4 regions of the Oerskovia sp. Root918 genome follow, and region 1 is predicted to be linked to each of the others. Evidence: riboswitches for the same ligand, from Rfam matches in the RefSeq annotation. Region 1 holds a riboswitch; each other region holds the start of a gene.
The links. A riboswitch is a leader RNA that binds a small molecule or an ion and turns the genes downstream of it on or off. The one in region 1 is predicted to bind thiamine pyrophosphate.

Region 1 (7,039 bases):
GAGCCCGCGAACCGCGCCGCGATCGCGTAGACCTCGCCCACGCGCAGGGCGTCCGACGCGACGGCCGAGACGACCTCTCCCGTGGGGAGCTCGTCGGTGATGGTGTGCCCCGAACGGGCCACGGTGTCCCCGACGAGCTGCGACGTGGTGAAGGCCGAGCGCAGCCAGTTCTCGATGTCGAAGCGGTGCCCCACCGCGGCGGCGGCCACCTGGACCACGCCGATCCCGAGCATGACCGCGGCCCAGCCCAGCAGGACTGCGCCGAAGCCCTCGCTCAGTCCTTCGTCGAGGGCTCGGCCGAGCACGTAGGGCATGACGGCCTGGCACCCGAACGTGACCATGCCGAGCAGGACGGCGATCGTGAGGATGCCCCACTGGCGGCGGGCGAGCCACCAGAGGAGGGCGCCAGGGCCGGTGAGCGGAGGGGTGCCCGGGTCGGGGAGGGGGAGGGGTCGCACGGTCACTAACATTAGGTGTGGCCACCGACACCGAGCCACGGATTTTCGCACAGCGTAAGGAAACCTTCCCATGACCACGCCCGACCCCGCCGGCACGCAGCAGACCTCCGACGCCGTGGCGCAGGCCCCCACGCAGGAGGTCGTCGACACCGCGGTCCGCAAGGCCCGCGGTGCGCTCGCGCGCTACCGCGTGATGGCTCTCATCACCGGTGTGATGCTCCTGATCCTGTGCGTCGAGATGATCGTCAAGTACGGCGTGGGCGCGTTCGTCGACGTCGACGGCGTGATGCGCTTCGTCGGCTGGATCCCGTTCGCGCACGGGTGGATCTACGTGGTCTACCTCGTCACGGTCCTCGACCTGTGGTCCAAGATGCGCTGGAGCTGGGGCCGCCTGACCAGCATGGTGTTCGCCGGTGTCGTGCCGGTCATGTCCTTCGTCCTGGAGAAGAAGGTCCACCGCGAGGCCGAGGCCAAGCTCGACGCGCTCGTGGAGCAGTACGCACGATGACCTCGCTGCCGCCGCTGGTCGTGCCCTCGACCGAGCCGCTCAGCCCTGAGGAGCTCGCCCGGTACTCGCGGCACCTCGCGCTGCCGGGCATCGGGATCGAGGGCCAGCAGCGGCTGCGCGCCGCGCGCGTCCTGGTCGTGGGCGCGGGCGGGCTGGGCAGCCCCGCGCTGCTCTACCTCGCGGCGGCCGGGGTCGGCACGATCGGGATCGTCGACGACGACCGCGTCGAGGTCTCCAACCTCCAGCGCCAGGTGATCCACGGCGGCTCGGACGTGGGGCGGTCCAAGGTCGACTCCGCGCGGGACGCGATCGCCGAGGTCAACCCGCACGTGACCGTCCGCCTGCACGAGCAGCGCCTCGACGCGGGCAACGTCCTGGACGTCCTGGCCGGCTACGACCTGGTCCTCGACGGGACCGACAACTTCGCGACCCGCTACCTCGTGGGGGACGCCGCGGAGATCGCGGGCATCCCGTGCGTGTGGGGCTCGATCTTCCGGTTCCAGGGCCAGGTGAGCGTCTTCTGGGCGACGCCCCCCGGGGGCGAGGGCGTGGTCTACCGCGACGTCTTCCCCGAGCCGCCGCCCCCCGGCACGGTCCCCGACTGCGCCACGGGCGGTGTGCTCGGTGCCATGTGCGGGACGATCGGCTCGGTCATGGCGACCGAGGCCGTCAAGCTCGTCACGGGCGCGGGCCGCACGCTCCTGGGACGCCTCGCGGTCTACGACTCGCTCGAGCTCACGTGGCGCCACCTCACGGTCCGTGCCGACCCGCAGCGCGTCCCCGTCACGGGGCTGCTGTCCGGGGACCAGGCCTACGAGGCGTTCTGCGGGCTGGCGCCGGTTCCCGCGGGCGCCGGCACGGCGCGTCCTGCGGTCGCGGGGGGCCTCTTCGAGAGCCTCTCGGGCCCGACGGCGGAGGGTCGCCTCGCGGTCGACCTCGCCCAGGTCTCGGAGGAGTCGGGCGGGCGCGGGCTGCCCGGGGCGGGCACGGTCCTCGGTGCGCCGGTCCGCGGGCCGGGCGTGGCGTCGTCGGGCCCCGTGGGTGCTCCGGCCGGAGCTGGCCCGGCCCCGACGAGCCTGACCCCCCGCGAGCTCGCCGCCCGCCTCGCCGACCCCGACGACGACCTGCTGCTGCTCGACGTGCGCGAGGACTGGGAGACGCAGATCGTCGGGATCGACGGCGCCCGCGTCGTGCCGAGCGGGGTCTACGCCGGGCCGGACGCGCGGGCCGCGCTCGCGGACCTTCCCCGGGACCGGACGGTCGCGGTGCTGTGCAAGGTCGGGGGCCGGTCGGACCGGGTCGCGGGGCTCGCACGAGCGGTGGGCGTGGACGCGCGCAACGTCGAGGGCGGGGTCCTGGCGTGGGTGCGGGACGTCGAGCCGGGGCGCCCGACGTACTGATCGCTCCGCTGAGGTAGAGGCCTGCCGTCGAGGTAGAGGGCCAGAGGCCTCTACCTCGACGAGAAGCCTCTACCTCGGCGAACCGGTCACAGCGCCAGGTCGAGGTTCCCGCCGCCCAGCACACCGGCCCCCGTGAGACCGGCCGCCAGCCCGGCGCCGCCCGACCCGGTCCGGCCCACCATCCCGTCGACCGGTGAGCTCGCGAGCGCCTGCTCGCGCCGCGGGATGCGGCCCGCGAGCGCGGCGAGGCGCCCGGCCTCGACCGCGAGCCGCATGGCCGTGGCCATCCGCACGGGGTCGGCCGCGCGGGTGACCGCGGTCGCCAGGAGAACCCCGTCGCACCCGAGCTCGAGGGCGTGCGCGGCCTCGGACGCGGTCCCGATCCCCGCGTCCAGGATCACGGGCACCCGGGCGGCCGACGCGATGGCCGCGATGTTGCGCGGGTTGAGGATGCCGAGCCCCGACCCGATGGGCGCACCGAGCGGCATGACGGCCGCGCACCCCACGTCCTCGAGGCGGCGCGCGAGGATGGGGTCGTCGTTGGTGTACGGCAGCACCGTGAAGCCGTCGCGGACCAGGGTCTCGGCGGCCTGGACGAGCCCGATCGGGTCGGGCAGGAGCGTCACGTCGTCGGCGATCACCTCGAGCTTGACCCAGTCCGTGCCGCAGGCCTCGCGCGCGAGGTGGGCCGTGAGGACTGCCTCCTTGGCCGAGAAGCAGCCCGCGGTGTTGGGCAGGGCGCGGATGCCGAGGCGGTCGAGCAGGCCCCAGATGCCGGTCTCGCCCGCACCCCCGTCGCCGCCCGCGCCACCCGACGGACGCACCCGCGCGACGCGGCGCACCGCGACGGTCGTGAGCGCGGTCCCGGACGCCACGAGGGCGTCCTCGAGCGTCAGCAGGTTGGCCGCGCCGCCCGTGCCCATGACCAGGCGGGAGCCGAGGGGGACGCCCGCGACGACCAGGGAGTCGTCGGGTGCGCGGTCCGTGTCCTGCCTGGTGTCAACCACCCTGCACCGCCGTGACGACCTCGACACGGTCGCCGTCGCGCAGGGTCGTGGACGACCACGTGCTGCGGGGGAGCACGGCGTCGTCGATCGCGACCGCGACGCCGCGGGGGACGTCCCCGGTGTCCCCGACGAGCTCGGGCAGGAGCGCGGCGACCAGCGCTGCGACGGTCGTGGGGGCGGTGAGCGGGTAGGGCTCGCCGTTGACGAGGGCGCTCGCGGTCGAGCGCGGGTGCACGGTGATGCCTGCGGGAGGGGTCGTCGGCCGCGCGCCGGTCGTCGTGGACGGGGGAGTCGGGTGGGTCATGTGGTCCTCCGGGAGGTGGGAGCCGAGGTAGAGGTGTGCCGTCGGGGTAGAGGGCCCCACCCCGCTACCTCGACGCGAGCCCTCTATCTCGCGGGGGTAGGGGTGGGCGAGAAGCGCAGGGGGTCGATCGCCGCGACCGCGGGCGGCAGCGGCTGGCCGGTCAGGACCGCGTCGATCGCTGCCCCCGTGACGGGGGCGAGCAGCACGCCGTTGCGGTAGTGGCCCGTGGCGAGGACCAGGCCGGGGACGGTGGTGGGCCCTAGGAACGGCAGGTTGTCGGGCGTGCCCGGGCGCACGCGCGGGGTGACCTCGACGAGGGCCAGCTCGTCGAGCCCGGGCAGCAGGGCGCGCGCGTCGCGCAGGAGCGCGAAGACGCCGCCCGCGGTCGCGCGCCGGTCGTCGGGGTGCTCCTCGCTCGTCGCGCCGACGACGACCTCGCGGTGCCCGCCGGGCCCGGGCGTACGCGGTACGACGTACACCGGACGCCCTTGCACGATCCCTCGCACCACGTGGTCGAGCGTGAACCACGCGGGGGCGTCGAGCCGCAGCGTCTGCCCCTTCACCGGACGGGTCGGGGCGCACACCTCGGGGACGTCCGCGAGCAGGTCCCCCGAGTCCGCACCCGCCGCGAGGACCACGGTCCCCGCGCGGTGCTCGACGCCCGCGTCGTCGAGCGCCCCGGTCACGGGAGAGCCGGGTCCGGACGCGCGCAGCAGCCGGACCGCCCGGCGGCGCACGACGGCGGCGCGCGGGTCCCGCGCGAGAGCCGCGGTCAGCGCGCGGTGCACCGCGCGGGGATCGACCTGATGGTCGCCCGGTGCCCAGAACGCACCGGCCACGCGCGGCCCGACGAGCGGTTCGCGCTCGCGCGCCGCCGCGACCGAGATCTCGGTCGAGTCGAGCCCCCAGGCCTCCTGGAGCGCGCGCACGCGGCGCCCGAGCGCCAGGTCGTCGCCGTCGTAGGCCAGCGTGAGCGTGCCGGTCGCGCGCAGCCCGACGTCGAGCCCCGAGTCCGCCTCGAGCTCGGCCGCGAACGCTGGCCACCGTGCCGCCGAGTCGGCGCCCAGGCGCAGCGCGGTCTCCTCGCCGAAGTCGGCCTCGGTCACGGGCGCGAGCATCCCGGCCGCGGCGTGGGTCGCGCCGTCGCCCGGGGCCGGGTCCAGGACGGTCACGCGCAGGCCAGCACGCGAGGCCCGCCAGGCCGCGGTGAGCCCCACGATGCCGCCGCCCACGACGAGGACGTCCGTGGCGCCGTCGGGCGTGGTGATCGTCGTCCGGTCGCCGGGCGCGACGCGCCTCACGGGGCCCGACGGCGCCGCGCCCCCCAGGCTCCCGTCGCGCCCCGGCGGACGCGCGGGCAGGGCGGGGTGGTCGGTGGACAGGGCTGCGCACATGCGCTCGCTCCCTTCGCTGGCATGACCCAGATCAGGTTCGACGGTCGGCTCTCGCCCTCTCAGCCCCGTGCGGGGCTCCCGTGCTTCGCGGCCACCCTACAACGCACGCCGGCCACGCTCGGGGCGTGCCCACGGGCTGCGCCGCGACCGTGTCCCGGGCGGGCCGCGCCTATCCTGGGCGCCGTGACCACTGCTCCGACCGGCGACGCCGAGCCCCGACAGCACACCTCGCCCCAGCGCACCAGCCCCACGGCTCCTGCCGGGCGGGCCCGCCCGGCGGCCGTCGAGCGCCTGCGGGCGGCCCGGCTGTACCTGTGCACCGACGCCCGCGAGGAGCGCGGCGACCTCGAGGACTTCCTGCACGCGGCGCTCGCGGGCGGGGTCGACGTGGTCCAGCTCCGCGACAAGGGGCTCGACGTCGCGCGCGAGCTCGAGCTGCAGGAGGTCGTCGCGCGCGTCGCGACCGAGCACGGGGCGCTGTGGGCGGTCAACGACCGGGCCGATGTCGCCCTCCTGACGGGAGCCCCGGTGGTGCACATGGGTCAGGGCGACCTGCCCGTGCCCGCGGTGCGGTCGCTCCTGGGTGCGGGCCCGCTGCTGGGCCGCTCGACGCACTCGCTCGCCCAGGCCACGGCCGCCGAGGCGGATCCCGAGGTCGACTACTTCTGCGTGGGACCGCTCTGGGCGACGCCGACCAAGCCGGGGCGCGACGCCGTCGGGCTCGACCTGCTGCGACAGGTCGCCGCGACGGCGCCGACCACGCCGTGGTTCGCGATCGGCGGTGTCGACGCCGCGCGGCTCGACGAGGTGCTCGACGCGGGGGCCGAGCGCATCGTCGTGGTGCGTGCGATCACGGGCGCGGCCGACCCCGAGCGGGCCGCTCGCGAGCTGCGCGGACGGCTGCCCGCCTGACGCGCGCAGTGATCCCCGTCGCACGTCGTGGACCGATGCCGGGGATCGGCGCCGAGCCAACTATCCTGGGCTGGTGACACCCACCCCCTCAGCCCCCCGGCCCGTATTGGTCGTCGACTTCGGCGCACAGTACGCCCAGCTGATCGCGCGTCGCGTGCGTGAGGCCAAGGTGTACTCGGAGATCGTCCCCCACACCTTCACCGTCGAGCAGATGCTCGCCAAGAACCCGGCAGCGATCATCCTGTCCGGTGGTCCCTCGTCCGTGTACGCGCAGGGTGCGCCCTTCGTGGACCCCGCGCTGTTCGACGCCGGCGTGCCCGTCCTGGGCATCTGCTACGGCTTCCAGGCCATGGCCAAGGCGCTCGGTGGCACGGTCGCGCAGACCGGCCTCAGCGAGTACGGCGGCACGGCCGTCGAGGTCTGCCAGGCCGGTGCGCTGCTCGCGGGCTCGCCCGACCAGCAGACCGCCTGGATGAGCCACGGCGACGCCGTCCACGCGGCCCCCGAGGGCTTCGAGGTCCTCGCGACCTCGGCCGGCTCCCCGGTCGCAGCGTTCGAGGACACCGGGCGTCGCCTCTACGGCGTGCAGTGGCACCCCGAGGTCAAGCACTCCCCGCTGGGCCAGAAGGCTCTCGAGAACTTCCTGTACCAGGGCGCGGGCCTCGCCGGCGACTGGACCCCGGGCAACGTCATCGCCGATCAGATCGCGCTCATCCGCGAGCAGGTCGGCGACGCGCGCGTCATCTGCGGCCTGTCCGGAGGCGTCGACTCCTCGGTCGCCGCGGCCCTCGTCCAGCAGGCCGTGGGCGACCAGCTCACGTGCGTGTTCGTCGACCACGGCCTGCTGCGCGCGGGCGAGGTCGAGCAGGTCGAGCGCGACTTCGTCGCGGCCACGGGCGTCAAGCTCGTCGTCATGGACGAGAAGCAGCGCTTCCTCGCCGCGCTCGCGGGCCACTCGGACCCCGAGACCAAGCGCAAGATCATCGGCCGCGAGTTCATCCGCGCGTTCGAGCAGGCGGCGCGCGACATCGTCGCGGACGCGGGCGATCACGGTGG
Region 2 (7,039 bases), on a different contig from region 1:
GGGCGCGGTCCTCGCGATCGTCGCGACCGTCATCGTCATCTCGCCGAACTTCTCGGCCCCGCACACGATCGCCCTCGCGATCATGCCGTTCGTCGGTGGCCTCCTCGCCGGGTGGCAGCCCGCGGGCAACGCGGCCGTGGCCGACGCCACGGGCTCGATGCTGGTCTCGATCGGCTGGAACTTCCTGGTCGGCTTCACGGCCCTGGGCATCGCCTACGCGATCCGCGCCATGACCTCGGGTGTCGACTTCCAGCTCCCCGGCTCGTGGTGGATGTACCTGGGCGGCCCGCTCGGCCTGCTCTCGATCGCGCTCATGGCGCTCCTGGTCCGCGGGCTGGGCCTGCTGCTCCTGGGCCTCGCGTCCACCGCGGGTCAGCTCGTGGGCTCGCTCCTCATCGACGCGGCCATCCCCTCGCTCGGCCACACGATCTACGCCGCCACGATCATCGGCACCGTGATCGCGCTGATCGCCGCGGTCATCGGCATGATCCCGTCGGGGAAGTCGCCGGAGACGACCGCGGACACCGCAGTGGCCGCCGCCGTCGGCGGTGGTGAAGCAGGAGAGGTGAGCCCGCGATGAACGTCACGCCGGTCGGGTTCGTCCAGACGGTCACCGGACCCGTCGCCGCGCAGGACCTGGGGCTGACCCTGCCCCACGAGCACCTGTTCAACGACCTCTCCGGTGTGCTCGACGCGCCGAGCTACGAGTTCTCCCAGGCCGTGGTCCGCGAGCCGGTGTCCGCATCGGTCGCCTGGGCGCTGCGTCAGGACCCGTACTGCTGCGCCGACAACATCGCCGACAAGCCGGTCGCCGCCGTCGAGGCCGAGATCCGCAGCTTCGCGGCCCTCGGCGGCCGGACCGTCGTGGACGCGACGTCGAGCGAGTCGATCGGGCGCAACCCCGAGCGCCTGGCGGACGTCGCGAGCCGCACGGGCCTCAACGTCGTCATGGGGGCGGGCGCCTACCTCGAGAAGTTCGAGGGCGAGCGCATCACGGTACAGGCCGTGGACGCGCAGGCCGCAGCGATCTCGCGCGAGCTCTCCGACGGCGTGCGGGACACGGGCATCCGCCCGGGCGTGATCGGCGAGATCGGCGTCTCGCCGGACTTCACCGCGGGGGAGCGGGCGTCGCTGCGGGCCTCGGCCCTGGCGCAGCTCGAGCACCCGCAGGTCGCGATGCAGATCCACCTGCCCGGGTGGCAGCGTCGCGCGCACGAGATCCTCGACCTCGTGCTCGACGAGGTGGGAGTGCGGCCGGAGAAGGTCGTGCTGTGCCACATGGACCCCTCGGCCGAGGACCCCGAGTACCAGCGGGCCGTCGCGGAGCGGGGCGTGTGGCTCGAGTTCGACATGGTCGGCATGGACATCACCTACCCCAAGGAGGGTGTCTCGCCCGACCCGCACACGACCGCGGGCGCGGTCCACCGGCTCGTCGACCTGGGGTTCGCGGGGCAGGTGCTCCTGAGCCACGACGTGTTCCTCAAGCAGATGTGGGTGCAGAACGGCGGCAACGGCTTCGCGTACGTGCCGACCGTCTTCACCGAGATGCTCGCCCGGCGCGGCGTCGAGCGCGAGGTGCTGCGTCGGCTGACGCACGACAACCCGGCGGCGATGCTGACGGCGTGACCGGGGGCGACGGCGTGACCAGGTGACCGCGAGGTAGAACGTGCTGCGCGAGGTAGTGCGCGGTGCGTTCTACCTCGCGCAGCATGTTCTACCTCGGCCCAGGCGTCCCCGCCCCCGGCGGCCCCACCCGGCCCGACGGCGGGGCGAGCGTCGAGCGGTCGGCGCGCGACGTCGTCGGGCCGGTGGAAAACTCGGCCCATGCGATTCCGGACGACGATCCTCCAGAGCGGCAAGACGGCCACCGGCATCCCCGTGCCCGACGACGTGGTCGCCGCGCTCGACGCGGGCAAGCGCGTCCCGGTGCGCGTCACGCTCGGCGGGCACACCTACCGCAGCTCGGTCGCGCCGTACCAGGGGCGGTTCATGATCGCGCTCAGCGCGGAGAACAGGGAGGCCGCCGGGGTATCGGGCGGCGACGAGGTGGACGTCGAGATCGAGGTCGACGACGCACCGCGTGAGGTCACCGTGCCCGACGACCTCGCGGCAGCGCTCACGGCCGAGGCGCGTGCGGCGTTCGACGGGCTGTCGTTCAGCCGCCGGCGCGCGCTGGTCGAGCCGATCGAGGCCGCCAAGACCCCCGAGACCCGGCAGCGGCGGATCGACAAGGCCGTCGCGGAGCTGGCTCCCGGCGCGTAGGCCCCACGACGGAGATCCCGGGCAGGGCCGGGGCAGGACGACGGTCAGCCCCGGTCCCCGGGGGCCTCGCGCAGCTCGCCCTACTTCGAGCCCGCCGCCCCACCCAGCAGCGCGAACGCGCTCTCCGCGGTGTCGACCAGCACCATCGGGTTCGCGAGCACGGCCGGGTCCGTGGCCGCGAGCTGCACGGTCACGACGTACGTGTCGCCCGCGGCGTCCTCCGCGAGCCACGAGCCCGCCAGGACGCCGGGCGCGCTGCCACCCTTGAACGCGACGTAGGGCCACGCCGTCGTGTCGACCTCGATGCCGGGGTTGGCCGAGAGCACCTCGCGCACCACGGGGTCCTGCTCGCCGCGGTCGTGCAACCAGACGTGCGCGGCGCACAGGTCCGACGACGTCGCGAACCAGTCGACGTCGTCCTGCCACACGGGCGTGGTCACTCCCGCGGGGTCGACGGCGAGGGGCCCGCCGGGCAGCGCGTCGAGCATCGCGCGCCGTCCCGCGGTGTCGGCCGCCGCCCACCCGGTGGCCTGCGACGGCGAGCCCCAGGCGATCGCGAACGCGTCGCGGGTCGTGAGGAACGGGGTGTTGAGCGACGGGTCGGCGTGCCCCAGCGTGGCCTGCGCGCGTTCGACGGCGTCACGCCCCACGGCCTGGACCAGCAGGTCGGTCGCGGTGTTGTCGCTGATCGAGATCATGAGCTCGGCCGCCTCGCGCACCGTGACCGCGGTGCCCGTGGGCGCGTCCTGGAGCTGCCCCGAGGGCAGGGACCGCACGTCGTCGGTCACGGTCAGCTCGTCGTCCCAGGTCAGCGTCCCGGCCTCGACGGCCTGCGACACCGCGCCCAGCACGTAGAGCTTGAAGATCGAGCCGAGCGGCAGCACCTCGTCCGGGTCCGAGCCGCCGGGAGCCTCCTCGACCGCCTGGCACGTCCCGTTGTCCAGGACCTGGGCCACGAGCAGCGAGCTCTGCGCGTCCACGGCGTCGAGGCGTTCGCCCAGCTCGTCCCAGCTCGCCGCGGGCTCGCGGTGCGGGTCGTCGCCCGGGCCGAAGAACAGGGTCTCGATGCGGCTGTCCGCGTCGACACCGATCTGCATCGTGAAGAACTGCCCGCTCGCCCCGACGATCGTCAGCGCGGCCTGCTTCTCGCCCGCGTCGACGACGTCGACCGAGACCGGCACCCATTCCCGGTCCGCGCGGAGCTGGTCCAGCACGGGCACGAGCTGGGCGGCGGGCACCTGGTCCAGGAACGTCCGGGCGAACCGCCGATCGAGCGTCGCGGCATCGGGGGACGCGTCCGCGTTGAGCACCTCGAGCACCCAGGCGGCCGCCTTGCCGACCGTGCCGCCCGGCAGCGCGACCGCGGTCGGGGCCACGCTCGGCGAGGGCGACACCTCGGAGCCGTTCCCGGACGACGAGCACCCGGTCAGTGCGAGCCCCACGACGAGGAGGCCTCCTACGAGGGGTGAGCGACGGCGTCGGGCGGCAGGAGAGGAGGGCATCGAGACACCCTACGGAACATCCGTGACGCGGCGGGCGCTGACCCGCCGGAGCCGCCCGACCCCGACCTCAGGACGCGCGGGCCGCGAGCCGCGTCACGACGCGCTTGGCCTCGCGCCCCGCGAAACGGCGGGCGAACACGCTCGCGGCCGCAGCGGCCGCGGCGAAGGTGACGGCGCTGATGATGCTGACCTCGGGGTCGTCCAGGTCCTTGGGGGCGTCGTGCCCCGTGGCCTTGGCCCACGCGAAGCTCACGACCTTCTGCGCGACCCAGCCCGCGGCCAGCGTCAGGGCGACGGTCGCGACCTTCTCGGTGAGGGTCTGCTCGTTCTCGGCCATGTGGACCTCCAGGTGAGGGTGAGGCGGGCGGGGCGCGCCGCGCGTCGTGAAGGTGCCCGACGGCGGAGCTCAGGTCCCACCGTAGCCGTCGCCCGGGGCGGGGCGCGCCCCGGGCGAGACCACACGCCGGACCCCTGCCTGCGCCGTCGGACCGCGGTGTAAAGTCGCAGGTGAACGACAGGGGAGCGCCGACCGCCCGGAGACAACGGGCAACAGGCGCTGAGAGTGCGGACCACCGCAGACCCTCGAACCTGATCCGGTTAGCACCGGTGGAGGAAGTCGGGCTTCTCCAGCCTCGCTCACGGGACCTCCCGTGCGCGAGGTCCCCCTCCTGTGACGTCCAAGGAGGACACATGAACACCATCAGTACCCGCCGCGGCACCGCCCGCACGATCGGCCTCGGCCTCGTCGGCGGGCTCAGCGCGCTGGCCCTCACGGCCTGTGCCGGCACGACCGACACGGGCGCGGGCGACACCTCGTCGAGCGCCGAGGCGAGCACCGTCACGCTCGTCACGCACGACTCCTTCAACGTGAGCGAGGACGTCCTCGCCGCGTTCGAGAAGGAGTCCGGGCTGACCGTCAAGCAGGTCGCTCCCGGCGACGGCGGAGCGCTCGTCAACCAGCTCATCCTGACCAAGGACGCGCCGCTCGGCGACGTCGTGTTCGGCATCGACAACTCGTTCGCGACCCGCGCGATCGACGAGGGCGTGCTCGAGCCCTACACGCCCTCGGGCCTCGCCGACTCGGCGACCCAGTACGCCGTGGGCGACGGCGAGCTCACCCCCGTGGACCTCGGCGACGTCTGCGTCAACGTCGACCACGCCTGGTTCTCGGCCGCGGGGATCCCCGAGCCCACGACGCTCGACGACCTGACCGAGCCCGCGTACAAGGACCTGCTCGTCGTGACCAACCCCGCGACCTCGTCGCCCGGGCTGTCGTTCCTGCTCGCGACCGTCGGCGCCTACGGCGAGGACGGCTGGGAGGGCTACTGGAGCAAGCTCAAGGACAACGGCGTCAAGGTCGCCGACGGGTGGTCCGACGCCTACTACGTCGACTTCTCCGGCTCCGAGGGCAAGGGCCCACGCCCCCTCGTGCTGTCCTACTCGACGTCGCCCGCGTTCACGGTCACCGAGGACGGTACCGAGACCACCACGGGCGCGCTGCTCGACACGTGCTTCCGCCAGGTCGAGTACACGGGCGTGCTGACCGGGGCCAAGAACCCCGAGGGCGCCAAGAAGCTCGTCGACTTCCTCGTGAGCGACGCGTTCCAGGCCGACATCGCCGACAACATGTACATGTACCCGGCGGACGCGGACACCGAGCTGCCCGAGGGCTGGGCCGAGTTCGCGCCCCTGTCCCCGTCGCCCTTCGAGGTCGCCCCCGCCGACATCACGGCCCACCGCGACGAGTGGATCAAGGCGTGGACGTCGACGGTGATCGGCTGAGCACGATGCCCGTGAGCCGCGGCCTGCCCGCGGCCGTGCAGCGCGGCGGGCGGGTCCTCCTGTGGGGGCTCGCCGCCGGGCTGCCGCTGCTCTTCCTCGGGGTGTTCTTCGCGTGGCCCGTCGTGACGCTCATCGCGCGCGGGTTCGTCACCCAGGACGCTGCCGGCGCCTCCTTGGACCTCTCCGGCTTCGCCGAGGTGTTCTCCGAGCCGCGGACCTGGCGGATCATCGGGCTGACGCTGTGGCAGGGCGTGCTCGGCACCGTGATCTCGGTGCTGCTCGGCGTGCCCGGCGCGTACGTGCTCTACCGGTGCCGGTTCCGGGGGCGCACGTTCCTGCGGGCGTTCGTGACGGTGCCGTTCGTGCTGCCGACCGTCGTGGTGGGAGTGGCGTTCCGCTCCCTGCTGGTCGAGGGCGGGCTGCTCGGGTTCCTGCGGCTCGACGGGACGTTCGGGGCGATCGTCCTGGCCCTCGTCTTCTTCAACTACTCGGTCGTGGTCCGGACCGTTGGCGGGCTCTGGGAGCACCTCGACCCGCGTGCCGAGGAGGCGGCCCGCGCCCTGGGGGCCTCGCCCTGGCGGGCGTTCCGGTCCGTGACGCTGCCGTCGCTGGCCCCGGCCATCGCGTCGGCCGCGTCGATCGTGTTCCTGTTCTGCGCCACGGCGTTCGGTGTCGTGCTCGTCCTGGGCGGGGTCCAGTACGGGACCATCGAGACCGAGATCTGGATCCAGACGACCCAGTTCCTCGACCTGCGCGCGGCCGCGGTGCTCTCGGTCGTGCAGCTCGTGGTCGTGGTGGTCGCGCTGAGCGTGGCCAACCGGACCCGCGCCCGGCGCGAGCGCGCGCTCAACCTCTCCGCGGCGACGTCCGCGGCCCGGCCGCTGCGCCCGCGGGCCGACGCGGTCCCGCTCGCGGTGACCGCCGTCGTCGTGCTGGGCCTGATCGCCCTGCCGCTCGTCAACCTCCTCGTGCGCTCGTTCCAGACCCCCGACGGCTGGAGCCTCGCGAACTACGCGAACCTCGGCACGACCGGCGGCCGCAACGCCCTGAGCGTGACCGTGTGGGAGGCCACGGCCAACTCGGTGCGGACCGCCGCGATCGCGACGCTGCTCGCGGTCGTGATCGGCGGGCTCGTCGCGCTCGTCGTCTCGCGACGGCCTCGGTCGCGCACGGGTCGTCGGGCGATCAGCGCGCTCGACTCGGTCTTCATGCTCCCGCTCGGCGTCTCGGCCGTGACGGTCGGGTTCGGGTTCCTCATCACGCTCGACAAGCCGCTCGGGATCGACGTGGACCTGCGGACCTCGGGGTTGCTCGTGCCCATCGCGCAGGCGGTCGTCGCGATCCCGCTCGTGGTCCGGACCGTGCTGCCCGTGCTGCGCGCGATCGACCCGCGGCTGCGCGAGGCCGCAGCGACGCTCGGGGCGTCGCCCGCTCGCGTGTTCGCCGCGGTCGACGGACCCATCGCGGCCCGGTCCCTGGGTCTCGCGATCGGG
Region 3 (7,039 bases), on a different contig from region 1:
GGTCCTCGGGCCAGGTGCCTCCGTTCGACCTCCAGCGCCTCAACAAGGGTGGTTCGCTGTTCGCGACCCGCCCCAAGCTCGACGACTACACCGCGACGCGCGCCGAGCTCCTCGAGCGCGCCGACGAGGTCTTCGCGCTCGTGGCCTCGGGCGACCTCGACGTGCGGGTGGGCGCGACGTTCCCGCTCGCCCGCGCCGCCGACGCGCACCGCGCCCTGGAGGGCCGGGAGACGACCGGCAAGGTGCTGCTCGTCCCGGGGATCGACCCTGCCGCGGGCTCGGCCACCGAGGAAGGCTCTGTCACCGGGGCGGGCGCCGCCTCGTGAGCTGGGACTGGGTCCCGCCGCGACCCGGCGAGGACGAACCGACCCGGCGCACCGACCGCCGCCTGCGGCTGGCGCTGACCGTCCTCATGGTCGTCTTCACGGGCGTGCTGGCGGTGTACTACCTGACCGTCGGGCTCGACCAGATGCGCACGCAGTGCGTCACCGAGCGCCCCGCAGGCGTGTCGTCGAACCAGGTCAGCACGTCGTGGCGCTGGTGGCCGCCCGGCTACGACTGCGTGTACCCGGAGGCTGGGGCGACGAGCGCCTGAGGCACCGATCAGTTCTCCGAGAAGTGAGCAGTTGCCCCTGTTCGCGGCGGATCAGGGGCATCTGCTCACTTCTCGGCGCCCCCGACCGGCGCCTCGGGCCAGGTCGGCCGGGTCAGCCCCTGCTCGAAGAACAGGTACTCGTGCATCGAGGACAGCTCGAACGCGCGCAGCATACGTTCGCGCTCGGCGGGCGAGGCCCAGCGCGCGGCCTCGTCGGCGAACGAGCACGCGGTGCGTGTCGCCTCCTGGAAGGCCGGGTCGCCGTAGAGCGAGATCCAGCGCGCGTAAGGATGCCCGTCGAGGTCCCCCGCCCGGCGCACCAGGACGTCGCCGATGTACGAGTACAGCCAGTAGCACGGCAGCAGCGCCGCGACGGTCTCCGCGTACGACCCGTTCGACGCCGCGTGCAGGTGGTTGGTGTAGGCGGCGGTCACGGGAGAGGGGTCGACGCTCTCGACCGCCCCCCGGTCCATCCCGACGTGCTCGCCCAACCAGTCACGGTGCAGCGCCTGCTCGACCTCGAGCGACTCGACTGCCGCCCCCGCGAAGAACTGCCGGGCCTCGGGCGTCGGCGCGAGCTGGCTCGCCCGCGACAGCACGCGCGAGTACTCGGCGAGGTACGCGGCGTCCTGCGCGAGGTAGAACCCGAAGTCCTCGGCGGCGAGGCTCCCGTCCGCGAGCGCCCGCACGAACCCCATGCTCTCGACGGCCTCGCGCCACCCCTCGATCCGCTCCCAGGCCTCCTCGGAGAACACCTGCCTGCCCAGCGTGGGCAGGTGCGCCAGGTGGTCGACGGGTCCGCGGCCCGTGCCCACCGCCAACGCTCCCCCGGCCCGCAGCGCGCCGGTCAACCAGGTCTTCGCGTCGCGCGTCGCGCTCTCCCAGCCGTCCCGTCGGGGACGCAGGGCGGCGACCGCCGCCGACAGCGAGCACCCGGTCCCGTGGGTGTGCACGGTGTCGATGCGGGCCGCCGCGAAGGTCGTGACGTCGTCGGGCCCGCGCGCGCCCACCAGGGCGTCGGGCGACTCCTCCCCGGTGAGGTGACCACCCTTCAGGAGCACGACGGCGCCGCTCGCCGCGTGCAGGCGCCTCGCCTGGGCGAGGGCGTCGGGCCAGGTGGTCGCGGCCTGCTCGCCGACGAGGACGGCGAGCTCGGGGAGGTTGGGGGTCACGAGGTCGGCGAGCGCGACCAGCTCGCGCACAGCCTGCTCGGCCTCCTCGTCGAGGAGGCGGTGGCCGCTCGTGGCAACCATGACGGGGTCGAGCACGACGAACGGCGGCTGCACACGACGAAGCCACGCGGCGATCGCGCGTGCGTTCGGCTCGTCGGCGACCATGCCGATCTTGACCGCGTCGATCGTGACGTCGTCCGAGACCGCGTCGAGCTGCTCGGTGAGGAAGTCCGCACCCGGGACGTGGACCGTGCGGACGCCGTGCGTGTTCTGCGCGACCAGGGCGGTCGTGACCGCCATGCCGTACGCGCCGTGCGCCGCGAACGCCTTGAGGTCGGCCTGGATCCCGGCACCTCCCGTCGGGTCGGTGCCCGCGATGGACAGGACGCGGGGGCGGGAGGCCTCGGCCCCCGGCGACACGCCGTGCTCGGTCGCACCCCGGGTCCCCGGCGCAGGTGCGGGGGTGGGGGTGGGCAGGACAGGTGCGGTGGCAGCAAGCGACATTGCCGACATCCCTTCGCTAGTGCTAGCTAGATCAGGTTCGACGGGTGTGTTCTCAGCCCGGCTCGTGGGAGCGGGCACCCCGTGTCATTGCAGGGAACTCTAGCGGGCGAGGGGCGTCCTGCCGGCGGCGGTCCGCCTGGTGGCGGCACCTGAGGCGTCGCCCGCCTCTATGCTCACCGCATGGTTCGCTCCGCTCCCGCTCGCCGGCGTCGCTCGCGCCCCTCGGCCTCGCGATGACCGACGACCTGGTCGCCGGGCTCCTCGACCCGGACCCCGAGGTCCACGAGGACGCGGTCGACGACGCCGCCGAGCGAGCCATGAACGACGACCAGGGCGCCGTCGACGCCCTGCGCGACGTCGTGCTGCACGTCGAGCGATACCCGATCGGCACGTTCGAGCGGACTCTCAACCGCCTCTACGCCTTCGCGGACCCATCGCTCGAACCGGCGATGATGCGCGCCCTCGAGTCCGGGGTGTCGGCCACCTGGTACCTCACGGCAGCCTGCGCTCGGGCGGGATTCCGGGGAGCCGTCCCCTACGCCCTCGCCCTGCTCGGCTCCCCCGTCACCTCCGAGCGGAGTGTCGGCTGCGAGGTGCTCGGTGACCTGGACGCGCACGAGGCAGTGCCGCACCTCGTCGCCCGGCTCGGCGACCCCGAGCACGTCGTGCGGGAGGCCGCGGCCGGAGCGCTGGCCGGTCTCGGGGGTGCCGACGCCGTCGACGCGCTGCGCCGCGAGCTCGTCGAGCACCGGTTCCCGCTCCTGGGGTACGTGGCGAACGCCCTGGGCTCGATCGACCCCGACCAGTCGGTCTGGCTCCTCGACCAGGCGTGCGCACCGGACGTCCACACCCGGTACTGGGCGGTCCGTGCCCTCGGGAGAACCGGGAGCGAGCGTGTCCACGAGCGGCTGCTCCACGTCGCAGCAGACCCTGCGGAGGAGACCGTGGCCATCGCGAACGGCAGCACGGTCGCGAGCGCGGCACGCAAGTCCCTGAAGACCTGGCAGCGCGTGGGCCGTGTCCGCACCGGTACACCGAGCGCGAGCGCCGACCCCCTGTGATGCTGGGGACACTCAGACGCCCCGGGAGGCAGCATGCGCGTCACCACGGCCGACGTCCAGCGGATGACGTCCGCGCTGTTCATCAGCGAGGGGCCGTCCTCCCGGTCACGTCAGGCCACGTTCTGGACCCTGCTGATCCTCGCCGCGATCATCGCGTCGGCGGGCGTCGCAGCCGACAGCACGGCCACCGTGATCGGCGCCATGATCGTCGCGCCCCTCATGACGCCCATCGTCGGGACCGCGCTCGCGATCGTCCTCAACGACCACAGGAACCTGACCTCGTCGGCGCTCCTGGTCGTCGCGGGCGCCGCGGGGGTGGTCGCGACCGGGTACGTCGTCGGGCTGTTCGTCCCGATCGAGATCGTCGCGGCGACCAACAGCCAGGTCGCAGGCCGCGTGACGCCCCAGCTCATCGACCTGCTCGCGGCGCTCGCGACCGGGGCCGTCGGTGCGTTCGCCCTGGTGCGCGCCGACGTGTCGGACGCCCTGCCGGGCGTCGCCATCGCGATCTCTCTCGTCCCGCCGCTCGCGGTCGTCGGCCTCACGCTCGAGTCCGGGGCCCCGAACCAGGCCTTGGGGGCGCTGCTGCTGTTCGCGACCAACGTCGCGGCGATCATCGCGACCGGCACGATCGTCTTCCTGCTCTTCCAGGTCCGCACGGCCGCGGGCGAGACCGAGCGGTTCGTCGGCCCCCTGCGAGGCGCGAGCCTCGTCACGGTCGCCGCTGCCCTGCTCCTCGTCGCGGTTCCCCTCAGCACCATCAGCCAGCACGTCCTGCGGCAGAACGCGGACAAGATCGCCGCGGCCCCTGTGGCCCAGGCGTGGGCCGAGCAGGAGAGCTGGACGATCACCGGGATCTCGTTCAGCGGGTCGGTCCTGAGGATCGAAGCGATCGGCCCGGCCCCCGAGGCCGATGCCGCCACCCTGCGCGCAGCGCTCGACGAGGCGGGGCTCGCCGACGTCGACGTCACGCTCGTGATCGGTGGGACGAGGCGACTGCCGGCGACGGGCTGACGGCCCGACTGCCACGCCCGGTTGAGCCCGCCCGGTTGAGCCCGCGCGATGCTCGGCGGATCCTGGAGGTGGGCCAGGACGGCCCCACGACGAGGAGGCCGGTCATGAGCTCGACGCACGGGAACGACGTCTCGCCTGGGCCCCGCTCGGAGGTCGCTCCGGACCGCGGCCGTCGACGGCTTGTCCTCGCCGTGGCACTGGTCGGCGCGGCCCTCGTCCTCTCCGCGTGCGCGCCTGGGCCCAACCCCGACGTCGGGACGCCCACCGCGGACGGCAGCCCGGCGGGGTTCTGGCTGGGCCTGTGGCAGGGCATCATCGTGCCCGTGACCTTCGTGATCTCGCTGTTCACCGACACGGTGAACATCTACGAGGTCCACAACAACGGGAACTGGTACGACTTCGGGTTCGTGCTCGGCCTGGGGCTGTTCGTGGGTGGTCCGTTCGGGGCGTCCCGCGGACGCCGCCACTCCTGACCAACGCGCGACGAGCGACAGTCGCTCAGTCCTGCCGGATCGCCTCGCCGGCGATCTCGATCTCGACCTTCTTGCCCACCAGCAGCCCGCCGGTCTCCAGCACGACGTTCCACACGAGCCCGTAGGCCTCGCGGTCGAACGTGCCCGAGGCGCTGAACCCGAAGATGTCGCGGCCGTACGGGTCTCGCCGCGCCCCGCCGAACTGCATGGTCAGATCGATCGGCAGGGTCACGCCCCGGATCGTGAGCAGCCCGCTCACGACGAAGTGCCCCGCACCGGCCCCCTGGATCCTGGCCGCAGGGACCTCGGAGCGCTCGGGCGAACGGTTGCGCAGGCGCGCCCAGCTGAGCATGGCGTCGTCCTGCGGGCCCTGCCAGCGCACCGACGTGCTGCGGAACTCGACGGTCGGGAATCGCTCGACGTCCAGGAAGTCGGCGCTGCGCAGGTGCCCGTCGCGCTCGTCGTGGTGGGTCGTGAGGCTCGTCGCGTCCATGGTCGCGGAGACCGTGGACGCGAGGGGGTCGGCCCCGACGACGATCGTGGCGCTCGCACGCGTGAGCTCACCGCGCACCGGCGAGACCATCATGTGCTTGCCGAGGAACCCGACCCGCTTGTGGGCCTCGTCCAGCAGGAACGTCCCCGCATCCGGGATCGTCATGCCGTTCCAGAACCGGGTCGGGTGGTCGATCGTCATCCGGGCAGGGCCTCTCGCTCGTTCTCGCAGGTGCAGAACGGCGGTGTCCGCACCGACCGGGTCGGTGTGCCCCTCGAGCATTCCCCATGAGTAGTAGAAAGTTCAACTACTCGCAGGGTGAACCTGGCCACCTCCCGACCACGGAGGACGACGAGAAGGGCCGCTGCTCCCGGAGGAGCAACGGCCCTTCTGATCGCTCGCGGGAAGCGAGCGGCCCGGGTTCAGCGCGCCGGGAGCGTCCCCGGCATCGGGTCGTCGTCACCGAACCGCGTCACGCGCAACCGACGCGCGTCCGGTCCCGGCACGCTGTCCGTCGAGCCGGAGGCGGCGGCGGACGCGGCTCGCAGCGACTCGGGAGAGTCGTGCGTGACCCGGACGAACGCCCCCGACCACGCGTCGAGCTCTCCGCGCGCGACCGCGACGATCATCTCGACCGTCCGCTCGACCGGGGTCCACTCGGTGCGTCCCACGTGCATGTCCATGGACGCGGTCAGGTCGGTCTGCACGACCCCGGGCGAGACCTCGAACGTCCGCAGCCCCCGGGCATGACCCGACAGGTGCAGGTTCGACCCCATGCGCAGCAGCGCGGTCTTGCTCGCGTTGTAGGCGCTCGCACCGTCCATGTCGTGCGAGCCCGCACCGGAGTTGAGGTCGACCACCCGGCCCCCGCCGCGGGCGAGCATCCGGGGGACGACCGCGCGTGCGAGCAGGAAGGGCCCGCGCACGTTGGTCTCCATGACGGACCACCACTCGTCGGGGTCCGCCTCCCACAGCGGGACCTCGGCATCGATGCGCCCGGCGTTGTTGACCAGGAGGTCGATCCCGCCCAGCTCGGCCTCGGCGCGCGCGACCGCCGCGTCCACCGACGCGGGCGAACCGACGTCCGCGACCAGCCCCACGGAACGGCGACCCAGCGCGCGAACCTCCGCGACGACGTCGTCCACGCGGGACGCGTCCCGACCCAGGACCGCGACGTCCAGGCCCGCCTCGGCGAGCCCCCGCACGACCGCGCGGCCGATCCCGCGCGTACCGCCCGTGACGAGGGCGGTACGCGCGGGGGCGACGCTCACGACGTCAGCCACGCAGCTCGGCCCCGACCTTCTCGTGCGCCGCGGCGACGGCCGCGGCGCGCACCGCCGCGGAGTCCTCCGCGGTCAGGGTGCGGTCGGTGCCGCGCAGGCGCAGCGAGAACGCGAGGGACTTCTTGCCCTCGCCGACCTGGGGGCCGGTGTAGACGTCGAAGAGCGCGAGCTCCTCGAGCAGGTCGCCCGCCCCCTCCTCGATCGCGGCGCGCACGGCCGAGGCCGGCACGGAGGCGTCGACGACGAGCGCCAGGTCCTCCTTCGCGAGCGGGAACGACGAGACGGGAGCCGCCTGCACGGGCTGCTCCGGGGCGGCGGCGATCAGGGCGTCCAGGTCGACCTCGAACGCGACGGTCCGCGCGGGCAGGCCGAGCGTCTCGAGCACCTTGGGGTGCAGCTCGCCCGCGTGCCCGACGACGGTCCCGTCCGACAGCTCGAGCCTCG
Region 4 (7,039 bases), on a different contig from region 1:
AGTGAGAAGTCCTGACGAATCCCTTTGCGGGATGGGGTCGGGTGTTGCCAGTCTAGCTGTGCAGGGCCTCCTCAAGGGGGGGGCTTTGCACGCGAGCGCGAGCACGCCGGGGTACGCGATGGTGACGAACTACACCTGTTCAGCGGCCCGAGCCGGGATGACGTATCAGAACCCCGCGACAGGCGCGAAGGTGACGACATGGTCCACGTACGCGCTCGCGGGCCAGGCCAGGTCGACCGGGTCGGTTACGCCGTCGTGGGTGACCAACCGACACATCGGGGTGATTCCCTGACGTTTCCGATGGTGGGTGTTGCCAAAGCGGCCGACCTTCTGCGGGGTCGGCCGCTCGGGCCTCTGGAGAGGATGTGTGATTGTGCGGAGAGTGGGTTGTCTGGGAGCCGCATTCGCCCTGGGCGTGCTCCTGAGCGGATGTACCGCTGGTGAGGACGAGCAGTCGGAGTCGCCCTGGGAGTCGGATGTTCGCGCTCTCGCGTCGTTGTCGCCCGTCGCGCTCGTGCAGGACGTCGCTCAGGACGGCGTCATCGAGGAGCTGGAGTATCGGGAGGTGCAGGACACCTACCTGGCCTGCCTCGGCGACCTGGGTTTCGCGGCCTCCACCTGGGTGGATGAAAACGGGCTCGAGTCTTATCAGACTGCGGGCGAGTGGACCGACGAACTCGAGTCGGCGTTCACGACGTGCGGCGAGAGCACTGGGTTGGATCCCGTCGAGAATCTGTACCGGCAGATCGTGACAAACCCGAACAGGGTGGACTTCAACGAGCTGATCGCGCAGTGCCTCCGCGAGTTCAAAGTCGTCGACGAGTCGTACACGGGTGAGCAGTACAAGGAGGACCTCTTGGCGCAGAAGAGGCCGGGAACCGATCCCGGCGCACCGGACCTGCTGCGGTGTGAGGACGACCCCTTGGGCGCGATGGCCGACAGATGATCGGGGCTGCTCGATGACAGGGAGAGACATCCCGGCAGCCCAAGTCCACCCGCACCAAGAACGCCATCAGCAGTAGCTCGAGGAGCAGCAGTGACCAGAGATCGACGCCCCGCCCGGCCCAAGGCGGCCGGCTCAGGAGCAGCCCGTGCAGGCGTGCTCGCGCTCGCGGCGGTCGTGCTGCTCGCGGGAGGTGTCACGGCGGGGATGGCGTTGGCGCCGCAGTCGGAGCCGCAGAGTGTGCGGAGTTCGACGCCGCCTGCGGCGGTCCCGGTCTCGCGTCAGGTGTTCGACGATGCGCGCAGGGTCAAGGTCACCCCGGTCGTCGCGGAGGAGGGAACGCTCCAGGTGGCGGACACGGGTAAGGTCACGCGTTCGGTGTGCGCCCCGGGGGCGGTGATCGAGTCGGGATCGAGCCCGGTCACGGTCGACGACCGTCCGGTCGTGGCGCTCGCGACGTCGATCCCGTTGTGGCGGGACCTGGCTCCCACGGCCAAGGGTGACGACGTCAAGGCCCTGCAGGTCGAGCTCGCTCGCCTCGGGCACAAGGTGAGTGCGGACGGGACGTACGGTGACGCGACCAAGGCCGCCGTGACCAAGCTGTTCAAGGCCGCGGGCGTGGCCAAGCCGACCGGCGACCTGCCGGTCGCCTCGGTGCTGTGGCTCCCGGCGACGTCGGTCACGGTGAAGACGTGCGAGGTGCCCGTGGGAGCCGCGACGTCCGAGGAGGCGTTCGCGACGACGGCCGGGACGCTGGTCTCGCTGGGCCTGTCGGACACGCTCTCGAACGTCACGCCCGGTGACCGGGTGCTGCGTCTGGGTGAGCTGAGTGCGTTCGTCGGGGAGGGCGGTGTGGTCACCGATCCGGCGTTCCTCGAGGCCGTGCGCGGCAGCATGGAGTTCGCCGGCTGGCAGCGCTCCGAGGGTTCCGAGCCGTTGACGCTCGAGTACGTGCTCGCCGCGCCGCTGGACGTCTCGGTCGTGCCGCCCGGGGCGCTGTTCGCGCTGAGCGGCGCCGCGGGGTGCGTGTCAGCGGACGGCACGGCGTACCCCGTGACGGTCGTCGCGTCGAGCCTGGGGCAGACCCTCGTGACGTTCGACGGCCTCGACGCCGCCACGGCGCCGACCGAGGTCGAGCTGACCTCGCAGGCCGAGGGGCAGACGTGCCGGTAGGGGGCAAGCGGCTGGTCGGGACCGATCTGGGGCACGCTTTTCCCGGCACGGGCCTGCTGTTCACCGGGCTGGACCTGGAGGTCGTACCGGGAGAGGTCGTCGCGCTCGTGGGCCCCTCGGGCAGCGGCAAGTCGACGTTGCTGAGCATCGTCGCGGGCTGGGAGCGCCCCACGCAAGGGCAGGTCGAGCGTCTGGGCGTCGCCACGACCGGGTGGGTCTTCCAGAACCCGCACGGTGTCGCGCGCCGGGCGGCCCTGGACCACGTGGTGCTCCCGCTCCTTGCGCGCGGTCTGCGCCGTCCCGACGCGGAGGCCCGTGCTCTCGAGATCATGGCGCGCTTCAACCTGGCGCCCGTCGCGGACCGCCCATTCCGGGCGTTGTCCGGTGGCGAGGCCCAGCGGCTCATGCTCGCGCGCGCGGTGGCCCTGGCGCCGGACCTGCTGCTCGTCGACGAGCCCACCGCGCAGCTCGACCTGCGCACGGCCGCGACCGTCAACGAGGTCCTGGCCGGCATCGCCCAGGACGACTCGATCGTCGTGGTCGCCACGCACGACCCGCACACGCGCGACGCCTGCACGCGCGTGATCGACCTCGCCGACTTCCAGCACGCGCAGGACGCGGCATGATCACGCCCGACGACGGCGCGCGGCCCGGTCTCGCGACTGCCCCAGGCGACGCTCACCGCCCCGCAGGACCCGGTCGTCAGGACCCGCCCGCAGGAGCGTCCACCTCGCCTGACGACGGCGCTGCCCTCAACGTCGGTGCGCCCCCGGACACGTCGAGCCTGCCCGCCAGCCTCGGCTTCGACGCCCCCACCCTGCCCGACGACGGAGCGCACCCCCGCGCGGAGGTGAGCGGCGCCGTCGGGCACGGCGGGGAACCTGCACGGGCCGGACGGACTCGCACGATGCGGGCCGCGTCCGTGGTGTCCGAGGCGTGGCGCAGTGTCGCGACCGGCACGACCCGCGCGACCCTGTTCGCGGCGGTGCTCGTGGTGGTCGTCGGCGCGCTGGCCGCGGTCGACGTGCGGGCGATCGTCGGCGTTATCGAGGGAGCCCGCGAGTACCGTGACGCGGGCGCGAGCGTGCAGATCCTCGAGGCTACCGGGCAGGTCGACGGGGCACGCTGCGAGGCCCTCGCCAGGGTCGACGGCGTCAACGCGGCCGGCGCCCTGCGGACCGGGGAACCGCTGCGGGCGCTCAACCTCCCCTCGAGCGAGCTCACCGGCCTCGAAGCAACCCCTGGGCTGCTCGGCGCGCTCGACCGCGGACGGGTCGCCGGGGCGGGCCTGTGGCTGTCCGCGGACCTGGCCGAGGCGCTCGGCGCGGTCCCCGGTGACTCGATCGCGACGACCACCGGGCCCGCGCGGCTCGGCGCGGTCTACCCGTACCCCGACGACGGACGCGACCGCGCCCTGGGCTACGCAGCCGTCGCTCCCGTACCCGCCACGGGGCTGTTCGACTCGTGCTGGGTCGAGATCTGGCCCGTCGACCCCGAGACCGCGACGCTCCTGCGCACGACTGTCGTCGCCGACCCGTCCTCCGAGGTGCAACCCACCCAGAAGCAGCTCAACGGCCGGCTCGGTGCGACCTACGACGCGAGCGCCGAGTTCTCCGGCCGCCTGACCGAGCCCACCCCGATCGCCACGGCCGCCCTGGGCCTGGCCCTGGGATACGTCGCGATACGGCTGCGCCGCCTCGAGCTCGCCGCGGCCCTGCACGCCCGGGTCCCGCGTGCCGCCCTGACCTGGCAGATGCTCCTCGAGACCGCCGCCTGGACCGGTGCCGGGATCGTCGTGACCGTCCCCGCGCTGTGGTGGCTCGCGGGAGCCGGAGGTGACGGGCTCGCCACCGACCAGGTGAGCACCTGGATCATCGGCATGCGGACCGTCCTCGCCGGAGCAGGAGCGGTGCTCGTCGGGGCCGTGGCCGGGGCGCTCACGACCCGCGAGAAGCACCTCTTCAAGTACTTCAAGGAGAGGTGAGTACAGAGAGCTGCAAGATTCGTGAGGGGCCGGGACGGTGGGCTCGGGTGTGAGGAACAGCCGTAGAGTCGCCCACGCGTTCCAAGGTGAGGAACGACACTTGCTCGAGCGCGCGAGCAGGAATGTCATGGAAGAACCCCGCGACCGGCAGCGGTGCAACGGTCTATGGCGGGTGGGCATCTGCAAGGAGCATTTCTCAGACCGGCACGATCACGACCTCGTTGATCACCTACCGCTACCTCGACGTGGTTCACTGAGCGAACCCGATCTGTTCTGGCCAGGCCGACCTTGCGATGCAGGTCGGCCTGGCTGGCGTCGCCACTGGCCTGCTGAGTGTGCTGGTGGTTGGCTGTTCGGCGGCGCCTGTTGCCGACGAGGGTCAGTGGGTACCGGATGTCCTCGCGCTCGGGCAGGCGACGGACGTCGACTTGGTGAGGACGATCGCCGAGGACGGACAGATCACCGAGGTCGCTGCTCGAGCAGTGAGGCCGTGAGCGCCGAACGCGGGACAGGTGCGCCGACGCCCGGCGCCGTGCGCTACGGTGACGACCGCACGACCCAGCACCACCGCACCACCAGCACGACCCACAACTCCACACACCCACGGGAGCTCGCAGCAGCGAGCTGAGAGGGCGGCTCAGCGCCGCCGACCGTTCGAACCTGTTCGGATCATGCCGACGTAGGGAGAGAGCCATGAGCTCTGAGACCGCTGTGCCCACAACCACCGGGCCCGCCGCCGCTGCACCAGCTGCACCCACCGTGCCCGCCGCGACCACCGGGTCGTCCGCGCACACCATCACGACCGGACCCATCGCGGGGTCCGCCAAGGTCCACCACCCGGTCCCGGGCGCGGAGCACCTGCGCGTCCCCGAGCGCCGCGTGCTCCTGAGCAACGGCGAGCACCTGGACCTGTACGACACCTCTGGCCCCTACACCGAGTCGGACGACCCCGCGGCGTTCGACCTCGCGGGCGGCCTGCCCGCCCTGCGGGCGTCCTGGCTCCGGCCCGACGCCGTCCCCACCGAGCGCGGCACGGGCGGCGCCCGGACGCAGCTCGCCTGGGCGCGCGCCGGGGTCGTGACCGACGAGATGCGCTTCGTCGCTGCCCGCGAGGGCGTCGACGTCGAGCTCGTGCGCGACGAGGTCGCGCGTGGCCGGGCGGTGATCCCGGCCAACCGTCGGCACCCCGAGATCGAGCCCATGATCATCGGCAAGGCGTTCGGCGTGAAGATCAACGCGAACATCGGGAACTCGGCCGTGACCTCCTCGATCGAGGAGGAGGTCGAGAAGATGGTGTGGGCCGCGCGCTGGGGCGCCGACACCCTCATGGACCTCTCGACGGGCAAGGACATCCACGAGACCCGCGAGTGGGTGCTGCGCAACTCCCCGATCCCCGTGGGGACGGTGCCGCTCTACCAGGCGCTCGAGAAGGTCAAGGGGGACCCCGCGAAGCTCACGTGGGAGATCTACCGCGACACCGTGATCGAGCAGGCCGAGCAGGGCGTCGACTACATGACCGTGCACGCGGGCGTCCTGCTGCGCTACGTCCCGCTGACCGCGCGCCGTGTCACGGGCATCGTGTCCCGCGGCGGCTCGATCATGGCCGCGTGGTGCCTCGCGCACCACCAGGAGTCGTTCCTGTACACGCACTTCGCGGAGCTGTGCGAGATCCTGCGCGACTACGACGTCACGTTCTCGCTCGGCGACGGCCTGCGACCGGGGTCCATCGCGGACGCCAACGACGCGGCCCAGTTCGCTGAGCTGCGAACGCTGGGTGAGCTGACCAAGGTCGCGAAGTCCTACGGCGTGCAGGTCATGATCGAGGGCCCGGGGCACGTCCCCATGCACAAGATCGTCGAGAACGTGCGCCTCGAGGAGGAGCTGTGCGAGGAGGCGCCGTTCTACACGCTCGGCCCGCTCGCGACCGACATCGCGCCCGCCTACGACCACATCACGTCCGCGATCGGGGCCGCGATCATCGCCCAGGCCGGGACTGCGATGCTCTGCTACGTCACGCCCAAGGAGCACCTGGGGCTGCCCGACCGTGACGACGTCAAGACGGGGGTCATCACGTACAAGATCGCGGCGCACTCCGCCGACCTGGCCAAGGGGCACCCGCGTGCGCAGCTGCGGGACGACGCGCTGTCCCGTGCCCGGTTCGAGTTCCGCTGGCACGACCAGTTCGCGCTCTCCCTCGACCCCGACACCGCCCGCGCCTTCCACGACGAGACGCTGCCGGCCGAGCCCGCCAAGACCGCGCACTTCTGCTCGATGTGCGGGCCCAAGTTCTGCTCGATGCGGATCTCCGCGGACGTGCGCGAGTACGCCGAGAAGAACGGCCTGACGTCGGTCGAGGCGATCGAGGCCGGCATGGCGGAGAAGTCGAGCGAGTTCACGGACGCGGGCGGCCGGGTCTACCTGCCGGTCGCGGGCAGCTGAGCCGCTGCCTCGGCCACCTGCCCGACCGCTGAGTGCGGAGTACTTGTCGTCGAACGAGCCGATCGGCGACAAGTACTCCGCACTCAGCGGGGTCGGGCGGGGTCAGCTCGTGCCGGGCGCCGCGATCCCGTGCTCGTACGCCCACACCACGAGCTGGACGCGGTCGCGCATGCCCGTCTTGGTCATGATGCGGCTCAGGTGCGACTTCACGGTGCTCGCCTCGAGGTAGAGCGTCGCCGCGATCTCGGCGTTCGACTGCCCCCGGCACAGCAGCGCCAGGATGTCGTGCTCGCGCGAGGTGAGCAGGCCCGAGGCGACCTCGTCGGGCGCGGCGGGGGACCGCCGTCGGGCGAACTCGTCGATCACGCGCCGCGTGAGCGTCTGGTCGACGAGACCCTCGCCCGACGCCACGCGCCGCACCGCGTCGACCAGCACGTCGGGCTCGGCGTCCTTGAGCAGGAACCCGCTCGCCCCGGCCTCCAGGGCGCCGAACACGTAGT

Region 2: another riboswitch for thiamine pyrophosphate. It lies ahead of ASE27_RS01005 (thiamine ABC transporter substrate binding subunit); the one in region 1 lies ahead of thiO (glycine oxidase ThiO).
Region 3: another riboswitch for thiamine pyrophosphate. It lies ahead of thiD (bifunctional hydroxymethylpyrimidine kinase/phosphomethylpyrimidine kinase); the one in region 1 lies ahead of thiO (glycine oxidase ThiO).
Region 4: another riboswitch for thiamine pyrophosphate. It lies ahead of thiC (phosphomethylpyrimidine synthase ThiC); the one in region 1 lies ahead of thiO (glycine oxidase ThiO).

Annotation. Positions count from the first base shown of each region.
Region 1 covers NZ_LMJG01000016.1:130,732-137,770, forward strand. The annotation lists gene ASE27_RS18200 (ABC transporter ATP-binding protein) at 1-470, opposite strand, end outside; gene ASE27_RS18205 (DUF3817 domain-containing protein) at 529-966, shown strand; gene moeB (molybdopterin-synthase adenylyltransferase MoeB) at 963-2,366, shown strand; gene ASE27_RS18215 (thiazole synthase) at 2,453-3,289, opposite strand; gene thiS (sulfur carrier protein ThiS) at 3,366-3,677, opposite strand; gene thiO (glycine oxidase ThiO) at 3,761-5,071, opposite strand; TPP riboswitch at 5,078-5,155, opposite strand; gene thiE (thiamine phosphate synthase) at 5,363-5,983, shown strand; gene guaA (glutamine-hydrolyzing GMP synthase) at 6,057-7,039, shown strand, end outside.
Region 2 covers NZ_LMJG01000001.1:223,052-230,090, forward strand. The annotation lists gene ASE27_RS00980 (DMT family transporter) at 1-580, shown strand, start outside; gene ASE27_RS00985 (phosphotriesterase) at 577-1,626, shown strand; gene ASE27_RS00990 (YdeI/OmpD-associated family protein) at 1,825-2,262, shown strand; gene ASE27_RS00995 (serine hydrolase) at 2,343-3,764, opposite strand; gene ASE27_RS01000 (DUF4235 domain-containing protein) at 3,832-4,101, opposite strand; TPP riboswitch at 4,271-4,396, shown strand; gene ASE27_RS01005 (thiamine ABC transporter substrate binding subunit) at 4,455-5,546, shown strand; gene ASE27_RS01010 (iron ABC transporter permease) at 5,552-7,039, shown strand, end outside.
Region 3 covers NZ_LMJG01000011.1:385,720-392,758, reverse strand. The annotation lists gene ASE27_RS09395 (quinone oxidoreductase) at 1-326, shown strand, start outside; gene ASE27_RS09390 (hypothetical protein) at 323-595, shown strand; gene thiD (bifunctional hydroxymethylpyrimidine kinase/phosphomethylpyrimidine kinase) at 661-2,271, opposite strand; TPP riboswitch at 2,263-2,363, opposite strand; gene ASE27_RS09380 (HEAT repeat domain-containing protein) at 2,505-3,332, shown strand; gene ASE27_RS09375 (DUF389 domain-containing protein) at 3,366-4,346, shown strand; gene ASE27_RS09370 (hypothetical protein) at 4,451-4,819, shown strand; gene ASE27_RS09365 (YceI family protein) at 4,845-5,513, opposite strand; gene ASE27_RS09360 (SDR family NAD(P)-dependent oxidoreductase) at 5,735-6,583, opposite strand; gene pheT (phenylalanine--tRNA ligase subunit beta) at 6,588-7,039, opposite strand, start outside.
Region 4 covers NZ_LMJG01000015.1:153,410-160,448, reverse strand. The annotation lists gene ASE27_RS15955 (hypothetical protein) at 416-946, shown strand; gene ASE27_RS15950 (peptidoglycan-binding protein) at 1,037-2,116, shown strand; gene ASE27_RS15945 (ABC transporter ATP-binding protein) at 2,107-2,742, shown strand; gene ASE27_RS15940 (hypothetical protein) at 2,739-4,100, shown strand; TPP riboswitch at 4,694-4,803, shown strand; gene thiC (phosphomethylpyrimidine synthase ThiC) at 4,794-6,539, shown strand; gene ASE27_RS15925 (response regulator transcription factor) at 6,642-7,039, opposite strand, start outside.